Regions from separate parts of the Mesorhizobium sp. C120A genome, predicted to be linked through region 1. Evidence: riboswitches for the same ligand, from Rfam matches in the RefSeq annotation. Region 1 holds a riboswitch; each other region holds the start of a gene.
What was found. A riboswitch is a leader RNA that binds a small molecule or an ion and turns the genes downstream of it on or off. The one in region 1 is predicted to bind cobalamin.
Positions count from the first base shown of each region.

Region 2: it holds a riboswitch for cobalamin, as region 1 does, so the genes downstream of both, metE (5-methyltetrahydropteroyltriglutamate--homocysteine S-methyltransferase) here and NL532_RS14710 (CbtB domain-containing protein) in region 1, are expected to answer to the same signal.
Region 3: it holds a riboswitch for cobalamin, as region 1 does, so the genes downstream of both, NL532_RS01285 (aromatic ring-hydroxylating oxygenase subunit alpha) here and NL532_RS14710 (CbtB domain-containing protein) in region 1, are expected to answer to the same signal.

Region 1 covers NZ_CP100476.1:3,039,683-3,042,950, forward strand. Annotated here, with positions in the region: gene NL532_RS14700 (aromatic ring-hydroxylating oxygenase subunit alpha) at 1-192, opposite strand, end outside; gene NL532_RS14705 (gamma-glutamylcyclotransferase) at 329-1,021, shown strand; cobalamin riboswitch at 1,089-1,284, shown strand; gene NL532_RS14710 (CbtB domain-containing protein) at 1,321-1,500, shown strand; gene NL532_RS14715 (CbtA family protein) at 1,516-2,319, shown strand; gene cobU (bifunctional adenosylcobinamide kinase/adenosylcobinamide-phosphate guanylyltransferase) at 2,312-2,824, shown strand; gene cobO (cob(I)yrinic acid a,c-diamide adenosyltransferase) at 2,826-3,268, shown strand, end outside.
Region 2 covers NZ_CP100476.1:6,166,690-6,169,957, forward strand. Annotated here, with positions in the region: gene NL532_RS29960 (adenosine kinase) at 1-669, shown strand, start outside; cobalamin riboswitch at 1,078-1,279, shown strand; gene metE (5-methyltetrahydropteroyltriglutamate--homocysteine S-methyltransferase) at 1,374-3,268, shown strand, end outside.
Region 3 covers NZ_CP100476.1:270,843-274,110, forward strand. Annotated here, with positions in the region: gene NL532_RS01280 (FAD-binding oxidoreductase) at 1-344, opposite strand, end outside; gene NL532_RS01285 (aromatic ring-hydroxylating oxygenase subunit alpha) at 382-1,629, opposite strand; cobalamin riboswitch at 1,747-1,948, opposite strand; gene NL532_RS01290 (DUF680 domain-containing protein) at 2,448-2,654, shown strand; gene NL532_RS01295 (DUF680 domain-containing protein) at 2,721-2,924, shown strand; gene NL532_RS01300 (DUF680 domain-containing protein) at 2,996-3,229, shown strand.

The DNA of each region.
Region 1 (3,268 bases):
AACGCGGAATGTCCTGAATGCCAAAGGCTGGGCAAGATCGGCCTCGCGGCAGACGAGCAGCCAGCTTTTGTACCAGATGGCGTCGAGATCGCGCTGGTAAGCCTCGCTATCCCAATAGGCCGACGACGGTAGCGTCGGTTCGGCCCGGCTCAGGCCGTTATAGGGGTCGCGCTCGCTCGGGTTGGGATGCATGGCTGGCTTCCTATGAAGCGTCAGCCGACACCCCGGCAGATCGTTTGTCAATCAGAGTGCCGCATTGCCGGTTGCAGGCGCGGCGCATAATCATGTCGTGGACATGGGACATTCGGAAATTGGGGGGATTCGGAAATTGGCCGCACGACAGATGTCGCTTACGCCGGAGCTGGTCGCGCGCTGCTGGCGCGAGATCAGGGACCCCGGGCCGGATCCGGACGCGATGCATCTCGATGACGCCGACTATGACGCGCTGCTGGATGAATTGCAGGTCGAACTCCCGGATAGCGAACCGCTATGGCTGTTCGGCTATGGATCGCTGATCTGGAAACCGGAAATAGATTATGTCGAGGACCGCGTTGCGCTGGCGCGCGGCTGGCATCGGTCTTTTTGCATGAACATGACGCGCTGGCGCGGCACCAAGGACAGCCCCGGCCTGATGATGGCGCTGGACCGTGGCGGACAATGCAAGGGCGTCGCCTTCCGGCTGACCGAAAGTAACCGGCGCGGGCAGTTGGGCCGGCTTTTCCGGCGCGAAGTCACGCTGAAGCCGACAAGCTACCGGCCGCGCATGCTGAAGCTTGCAAGCGAGGCCGGACCGCTCAGGGCATTGGCCTTCGTCATCAACCGCAACGGCCTGACCTATTCAGGGCCGCTCGACGAGGGCAAGGTCGTCGAAAGGCTGGCAACGTCCTGCGGGCACTGGGGGTCGGGCGCCGACTATCTCTACAACACGGTGAAAAACCTTGAAGAGCGCGGCATTCACGATCGCCATCTGTGGCGGCTGCAGCGGCTGGTTGCCGAGCGGATCACCGCGTTGAACCCGTAACGCCGCATGGCGCATTCGCGCTGTTGGCCGGCGGAATTTGGTTTGCCGGATGCGGCCGTTTCAGCCTATAGTCATGCATGTCGTCGGTTCCGTTAGGGACCAAGAGGGAATGCGGTGAGGGCTGACTTGTTGCCCAATGCCGTGGCTGCCCCCGCAACTGTGTGCGGTAGTCCTCTCCAAGCCACTGAGGATTTTTTCTTCGGGAAGGTGGGGAAGGGCGCTGATCCGCGAGCCAGGAGACCTGCCGGCGACAGGGAACTGACTTCGATGCCCTCGGGTGGAGGGCGAAAGGACAAGATATGAATACCGCTTCCGTCTCCCTCGGCGCTTCCGTCTCCTCGCAGTCGCGCTTCATGCAGCTCGTGCTTAGCGCGTTTCTGGGCATTTTCGTCGTCGGCGTTGTCGGTTTCTCGCATATCGATGCGGTCCACAATGCGGCGCACGACTATCGCCATTCGATGGCGTTTCCCTGCCACTGACGAGGATCTGACATCATGAACCTGTTTCGCAACGTCGTGTTCATCGCGGCGATCGCAGGGCTCGTGGCGGGTGTCGCTCTCGCCTGCATGCAGGCCTACGCCACCGTGCCGCTGATCCTCAAGGCGGAGGTCTACGAAAAGGCTAATGGCGGCCATGAGCATGAGCATGCCGCGGCGCCCGCCGCCAACGCTGCGGACACCAATGCCATGAGCACCGCCGCGCCGGCGGAAAATGCCGTGAGCAGCGCAGCCCCGGCTGAAGCAGCCGCGCCGGCGGAGGACGAAGGCTGGGCGCCGGCCGACGGCTTCGAGCGTTTCGCCTTCAGTGTCGTCGCCAATATCGTCACCGGCATCGGTTTCGCGCTGGTCCTGGTGGCGGTTTCCGAATTCGCCGGCGGCATCGGCAGCTGGCGCCAGGGCGTGTTCTGGGGCCTGGCCGGCTTTGCCGTGTTCACGCTGGCGCCGGGCCTCGGCCTGCCGCCGGAACTGCCGGCAATGCCGGCGGCCGATCTCATACAGCGCCAGATCTGGTGGTGGGCAACGGTGATGGCAACCGCGATCGGTCTTGCCCTTATCACCTTCCGCACGTCGGCGCCCCTGACCGTGCTCGCCGTCGTCCTGATCGTCGCCCCGCATATTGTCGGCGCGCCGCAGCCTGACAGTTTCGTAACGCCGATCCCGGAGGGCCTGCATCATCAGTTCGTGGTGGCGGTGACGCTGACCAATCTGGTGTTCTGGCTGGTGCTCGGCGCAGTTGTCGGCATAGTGCGCGCGCGCTTCACCGGCACCGCGACCAGCCTGCGCGACAGCTTTGCCTGATCGCAGTTTGACCTTCATCATCGGCGGTGCGCGCTCCGGCAAGAGCGCGCATGCCGAAACTTTGGCAACGGCGTTGCCGCCCCCATGGGCCTATATCGCCACCGCGCAAGCCTATGACGGCGAAATGCGCGAGCGCATCGCGCAGCACCGCTCGCGCCGCGGCGAGGGATGGGCGACCATCGATGCCCCGCTTGATCTTGCAGGTGCGCTCGAGGCATTGCCGGACAACCAGCCGGTGCTTGTCGACTGCCTGACGCTTTGGCTAACCAATCATATGCTGGCCGATCATGATCTGGAGGGGGAGTGCCGGCGGCTGGCCGATGTGCTTTCGCGGCCGCGCGGACCGTGGTTCGTGGTCTCCAACGAAGTCGGACAAGGCATCGTGCCCGACAATGCGCTGGCACGCCGGTTCCGCGATGCCGCCGGCCGGCTCAACCAGCAGATCGCGGTCGTAGCTGATATGGTGCTTCTGATGGTGGCGGGGCTGCCGCTCAAGGTGAAATGAGATGACCGATATCGACACAAAAGACGAAGAGCGCCATCGCGCCAAGATGGCCAAGCGCAAGGCGGTGCAGGACGCCGAGGTCGCGGAAAAGACGGTCGAGAAGGGGCTGCTGATCGTCAACACCGGACCCGGCAAGGGCAAGACCACGGCTGCCTTCGGGCTGGCGCTGCGCATGCTCGGCTATGGCAAGCGCGTCGGAATGGTCCAGTTCATCAAGGGCAAATGGCACACCGGCGAGAAGGATGCCTTCGCGGCGTTTGGCGACCGCGTCGTCTGGCACACGATGGGCGAGGGTTTCACCTGGGAGACGCAGGATCTGAAGCGCGACATTAAGGCGGCCGAAGCCGCCTGGGCCAAGGCGCTGGAACTGATCGCCGATCCCTCGATCAGCCTCGTCGTCCTCGATGAGCTCAACATTGCGCTGCGCTACGACTATCTCGATCT
Region 2 (3,268 bases), 3.1 Mb from region 1:
GAGCCGCCGACGGCGCGCTCTATGATCTTCGTCACGCCCGACGGCGAGCGCTCGATGAACACCTATCTCGGCGCCTGCGTCGAGCTTGGCCCTGAGGATGTCGAGGCCGACAAGGCATCCGGCGCCAAGGTTACCTATTTCGAGGGCTATCTGTGGGATCCGCCGCGCGCCAAGGAGGCGATCCGGCAGACGGCGAAGCTCGCACACGAGGCCGGACGCGAAGTGTCGATGACGTTGTCGGATTCGTTCTGCGTCGACCGCTACCGGGACGAGTTCCTCGAGCTGATGCGCTCGGGCACTGTCGACATCGTCTTTGCCAACAGCCACGAGATCAAGTCGCTCTACCAGACAAAATCCTTCGACGAGGCGCTGGCTCAGATCCGCAAGGACTGCAAGATTGCCGCCGTCACCCGTTCCGAAAAAGGCTCGGTGATCGTGCGCGGCGACGAGACCGTGGTCATCGAGGCGACCGCCATCAAGGAGTTGGTCGACACCACCGGCGCCGGCGACCTCTACGCCGCCGGTTTCCTGCATGGCTACACGCAGGGCCGCAACCTCAAGACCTGCGGCGACCTTGGCTCGCTGGCGGCCGGCCTGGTGATCCAGCAGATCGGCCCAAGGCCAAGGCAGAATTTGCGCCGCGAGGCGGAAGGGGCTGGGTTGCTGTAGATGCGCCGGCAACTAACCAGCCGCCCTACTGACGCGATGACCGCAGTGGCGGAACTGTGTCAAAGCTCGCTGATAGCGACAGCCATTCGCTTCGGAGAACTGACCCATGCTGCTGCCGTGAAGCTCGCTGGAGGAGCGGTGCAAGGCGTGCTTGCCATGACGGCATTCACCGTCATCCAGATCGTCACCAGCATTTTCCAGAAGCTCAGCTTGGGGAAGGCCAGTAAGGTTCCTGAGGTAACGGAGAACTCGCGGCGTCCGTCGGACTTGACTTGCGATCACGTCCCACGATGCCGAATGCGGGCAGCAGACTGAATATTTCACAATGCTAGACAAAGGCGTAAAAGCGCGATCACATAACGACATAAACATTTCGTTATGCGTCATTGACAAAAGAGCGAACTGCTGTGATTGTCTGCGTGTCGTGGTTCTCGCGTGCGGCGCTGCCGCAGCGGAGCTAAGAGGGAAGCCGGTGCGATGCCGGCGCTGCCCCCGCAACTGTTAGCGGCGAGCCAACCCCAATCACGTCACTGAGGCGAATACCCTCAGGAAGACGGGTAGAGGCTATGACCCCGCGAGCCAGGAGACCTGCCACGCGAATTACGTCCACGGGCGGGGTGTCTCGGTGGCCGCTGCAACCCGGCGTTGATGCCGGCCTGCTAGCGCCTTCCTTGTCACCGACGCCCCAATCATCGGGGTATGACATGACTGTCTCTCAGCAAATTCCTGTAGCAACGCTCGGCGTGCCGCGCTTCGGTCGTCGGCGAGAACTGAAATTCGCCCTCGAAAGCTACTGGTCCGGAACATCGTCCGCTGGCGACCTTCTTGCGACGTCGAAGGCGCTCCGAGCCGCTAGCTGGGAAGAGCAGCGCGATCGCGGCGTGTCGAAAATCCCGTCGAACGACTTCTCGCTTTACGACCATGTGCTCGACACCGCAGCCATGGTCGGGGCCATTCCATCCCGGTACGGCTGGAATAGCGGCGAGGTCCCACTTGACATCTACTTCGCAATGGCGCGCGGCAACCAGGGTCAGACGGAGGATTGTGGACACGCTGGTCACCAGGAGGAGGCTCATGGACCTGGTGTAACCGCGATGGAAATGACCAAGTGGTTTGACACCAACTACCACTACATTGTGCCGGAACTCGATGATGATCAGACGTTCGCCCTCTCGTCATCGAAGCCGGTCGATTACTTCCTCGAGGCTAAAGCTCTCGGCATACACACACGCCCAGTCATCCTTGGACCTATCACCTTCCTCAAGCTGGCGAAATCGCGTGCCGAAGGGTTCGGTCCCATCGCGCTCCTACCGCGGCTGCTGCCCGTTTACGAGCAAGTCCTGCAGAGGCTGAAGCTGTCGGGAGCCGACTGGGTGCAGATCGATGAGCCAGCGCTTGTCCTCGATCTGAACCCGAACGAACGAGCTGCGTTCGAATTCGCCTATGGCCAGCTGTCGAAAGCCGCGCCCGAGCTGAAGATCATGCTGGCTACGTATTTCGGGTCGCTGGGAGACAATCTCGAAACCGCGGTTTCTCTGCCCCTGGCCGGCCTGCATATTGATCTCGTGCGCGCTCCCGAGCAGCTGGAAACGGTGGGTCGGCTCGCTCCGAAGGATCTGGTGCTCTCGCTCGGCTTGATCGATGGCCGCAACGTCTGGCGTGCGAACCTGCCCGCCATTCTCGACCGCATCAAACCGATCGTCGCCGGCTGGCCCTTGGACCGCGTCGAAATTGCGCCTTCTTGCTCGATGCTGCATGTGCCGATTGACCTGCGCATGGAGACGGAACTCGAGGCCGACATCAGGTCGTGGCTCGCCTTCGCGGCCCAGAAGACCGACGAGCTGGTCTTGCTGGCCCGGGCCCTTTCCAAAGGCAGGGATGCGGTGGCAGCCGCGTTGAAAGCTTCTGCCGAGGCTGCCGCCACTCGCTTGACGTCCACGAAGATCCATGACCCGCTTGTTGAGGGGCGGATCGCCAGCATTGACCATAGCATGAAACGACGAGAGAGCGCTTTTGGCGAGCGCTCCAGAGTCCAGGCCGGCACGCTCGGGCTGCCGCCGTTCCCGACGACGACAATCGGGTCCTTCCCGCAGACGCCGCAGGTACGCCGCGCGCGGTCCGCTCATGCGAAGGGCCAGCTCAGTTATGTCGACTACGAGATTTTCCTGAAGAAGGAGATCGAGTCAGCAATTCGTTGGCAGGAAGAGATCGGGCTGGACGTGCTGGTGCACGGTGAGTTCGAACGAAACGATATGGTACAGCATTTCGGCGAGCAGCTGTCCGGCTTCGCCTTCACTCAGCATGCCTGGGTGCAAAGCTATGGGTCGCGCTACGTGCGTCCCCCCATCATCTTCGGGGACGTATCGAGGCGCAATCCGATGACGGTGCGCTGGTGGCAATTCGCCCAGTCGCTTACGGAAAAGCCCGTGAAGGGAATGCTCACAGGCCCAGTGACCATTCTCAACTGGTCCTTTGTTCGAGACGACGTACCCCGCTCCGAAGCCTGCCGCCAGATCGCGCTCGCCATCCGCGACGAAGTGACGGATCTCGAAAGGTCCGGCGCAAGGATGATCCAGATCGATGAGGCCGCGTTTCGCGA
Region 3 (3,268 bases), 2.8 Mb from region 1:
GCCGGTCCGTAGGCCTTGACATGCGAACCGGGCACCAGATGGTCGAACATCCAGCGCGTGCCGATGCTGCCGGCCTGCGCCTTGACCGTCACCGCGATCGAAAACGGCCGCGATGGCGACGACGACAGCGTATAGGTGCGCATCAGCGGCCCTTCCGGTGTCGGCAGTTCCAGCGTCAGGAACTGGCCCGGCTTGTAGCGGAACCAGGTCTGGTTGTCGGAGCGGAAGGTGAAGGTCTTGACGTCAGGCGCCTCGTCGCTGACGCCGATCACTTCCAGCACCTGCAGCCTATCGTTCCAGGGCGCCATCTGGTCGAGATGGCGATAGAGCCCAAGATCCGTCATCGCATTCATCCTCCGGTCCTTCTTCGCCTGCTCCAGCTCACGCGACGCTGCGCAGCGCCGGCCTGCCACCTTCGGCAAGGCGCGGGCCGATGAAGGCCGCGTACCATTCGACGAACTGGATCACGCCGCCCTCGTGCAGCTCCGAATAGGGGCCGGGCTCATAGGCCGGAGACAGGATGCCGAAGGCGTTTTCCTCGACGATGCGGCGGTCCTGGTCGTTGGTCTCGGTCCAGACATGGGTGAGCTCCTCAAGGTTGTAGTCGACCCCCTCGACCGCATCCTTGTGCACCAGCCACTTGGTCGTCACCGCGGTTTGCGTGGCGCTGATCGGCAGCACCCGGAAGGTGACCGCATGGTCGATCAGTATGTGGTTCCAAGTCGTCGGATAGTGGTAGTGCATCAAGGTGCCGATGCGGTCGGCGGCAACAGTGTCGGACAGGTTCTTCGTCACCGCGCGCTTTCCCGACATCGTGTAGCTGACGGCATCGCGCAGCAGCGGCGCGCGGGTGGCGCGGTATTGCCCGGCCGGATCGGTGCGGAACTTGCTCGGCAGGCCCGCCGCCTCGCATTTCGCCCAGTGCGCCAGCATCTCCGGATCGCTGTCGGCGCCCTGCACGCCGGTCACCGTCGGCGCTTCGGGGAATGTCTTGCACAGCTCCGGATGATTGCCGGCGCAGTGATAGCATTCGCGGTTGTTTTCCCAGACCAGCTTCCAGTTGCCCTTCTCGATGATGGTGCTCTCGAAGGCGACCTTGGCTTCATTCAGCCGGTGCGGCTTGAGGTAGGGCTCTATCATGGCGCGCATCGGCGCAAAGTCGGCAGGTTCTTTCGCCAGGCAGATGAAGATGTAGCCGCCGACGCTCTCGCAGGCGACGGGCTTCAGGCCGAACTGGCTCTTGTCTAAACCGTCGGCCATCTGGCGGGCAAACAGCAGCCGGCCGTCAAGCTCGTAGGTCCACTGGTGATAGGGGCAGACAAGCTTTGCCGCCATGCCCTTCTCAGTGTTGCAGACACGGCTGCCGCGATGGCGGCAGGAATTGTGAAAGGCGTTGATGTTGCCCTTCTGGTCGCGGACCAGCACCACCGGATAATCGCCGATCTGCACGGTGATATAGCTGCCGGGCTTCGGCAGTTCGCAATCATGGCCGATGAACAGCCAGTCGCGATACCAGATAAGCTCCATGTCGAGCTTGAAATAGTCCGGGTCGGTGTAGAAGGGCTGTTCCAGCGAAAAGCCTTGCTTGCGGCCGTTCAGGAGCCTCAGCATGTCGTTGCGCGTATCCATAGTTCTGTCCTCGTGGTTTAAGGACTGAACTTGGTGGTGATGGAGGAAGGATCGGACGCAGGCCGGCGCGGCGCCGGACATGCACTATCCACCTCTTGACCGCCCACCGCGATCAGTCGAGTCTATGCATCTCGGGCTGGTTTCCGGGCTCTGGAGTTGTCCTTGCGGACCATCGCGACACCTTCCCAGGCTCTTGCCCAGTGGTCTCCCGTTGCGACTTCAACTCCACCACCGTTGCGGGGGCAGCGCCGGATTCTGACCGGCTTCCCAATTCTCCGCTGCGTCGTCACGAAGCGGCACCTGAGATGCGATCATCTAATCACGGCAGCGATCGCGACGTCGGCATGAAAGCGACATCGTATCCATGCGGCGCGACACGCGCGGCATACGCTCCCCGCCGCCGGTCAAAGAGCTGAGACGTTTCTTGCGACGCCATCATCGCCGTTTCGAATCGCTGCGGATCCAGTTCGATCGGGGGCAAAAAGGGCTCAACGGTATCGAAAAGTTACTATTAGCAATCTCTAATCGAACCGAACGGTTCGTTTCTGTTGACAATGCGTGCAGGACGGTGTGAACGACGGCCCGGAAACCGACATCGGAGCGAACCACTCGGTTCGACATAAGAAACTGAAAACAATACAATAAACAGCCATGAAGGAACTTCCTGGTACAATTTCAAGGTGCAGGAGCGTGGTCCACACGGAACAACTTCGTGATTGGAAACCAGCCTATGGCTTTCCCACATCGGGGCTGTCCGAACGACGCGAATTCCTCCCAAGACACGCCGCTAGACGGACAGACAAACTGGAGTACTAAAAATGAAAAAGATCATCCTCACTGCCGCAGCCGTTTTGGCGATCACCGGCAGCGCCTTCGCCGGTAGCGACAATTACGGTTCCAATGGTGCGAACCAGCCAGCCGTCTCGGTCGACAGCTCGTATACGGCTTCCATTCAGAAGCCGGCGCACGCTGACAAGCAGCCTGTCGTTCAGGGCGCCGACCGCGACCTCTACGGCAATCGCTGATCCCGACCAAAGAAGGGCGGCTAACCCGTCGCTCTCGGGATCCCAAAAAATTCAGGAGTATTTGAAATGAAAAAGATCATCCTTGCTGCCGCCGCCGTTTTGGCCATCTCCGGCAGCGCTTTCGCCGGCAGCGACAACTACGGTTCGAACGGCGCCAACCAGCCTGCGATTACGTCGACCGATAGTGGCCATACGGCTTCGGTTGAGAAGTCGGCTCCAGCCGAGCAGGCGCCTGCCCACGGTGCCGACCGTAACCTTTTCGGCCGCTAAAAGTCGGTTTCCAGCACGTGGCGGGCTTATCCGCTGCAGCTGGCGGCATCAGAAAAATTCAGGAGACTAAAATGAAGAAGATCGTTCTTGCCACCGCAGCCGTTCTGGCTGTTTCGAGCGCTGCCTTTGCCGGCAGCGACAATTATGGCTCCAATGGCGCCAACCAGCCGGCCGCTGCCGTCGACACCACCCGCACTTCGTCGACCGGCACCAACTCGGCGGTCTACAAGCTGCTGAACTCGTCGAACGACCAACAGAAGTTCGTTCCTCAGAGCAGCGACAGGGATCGGTTCGGCAACAACTAACAGCCGAAGCTTAAAAAAAGAGCGGCGGGCCTGGCCCGC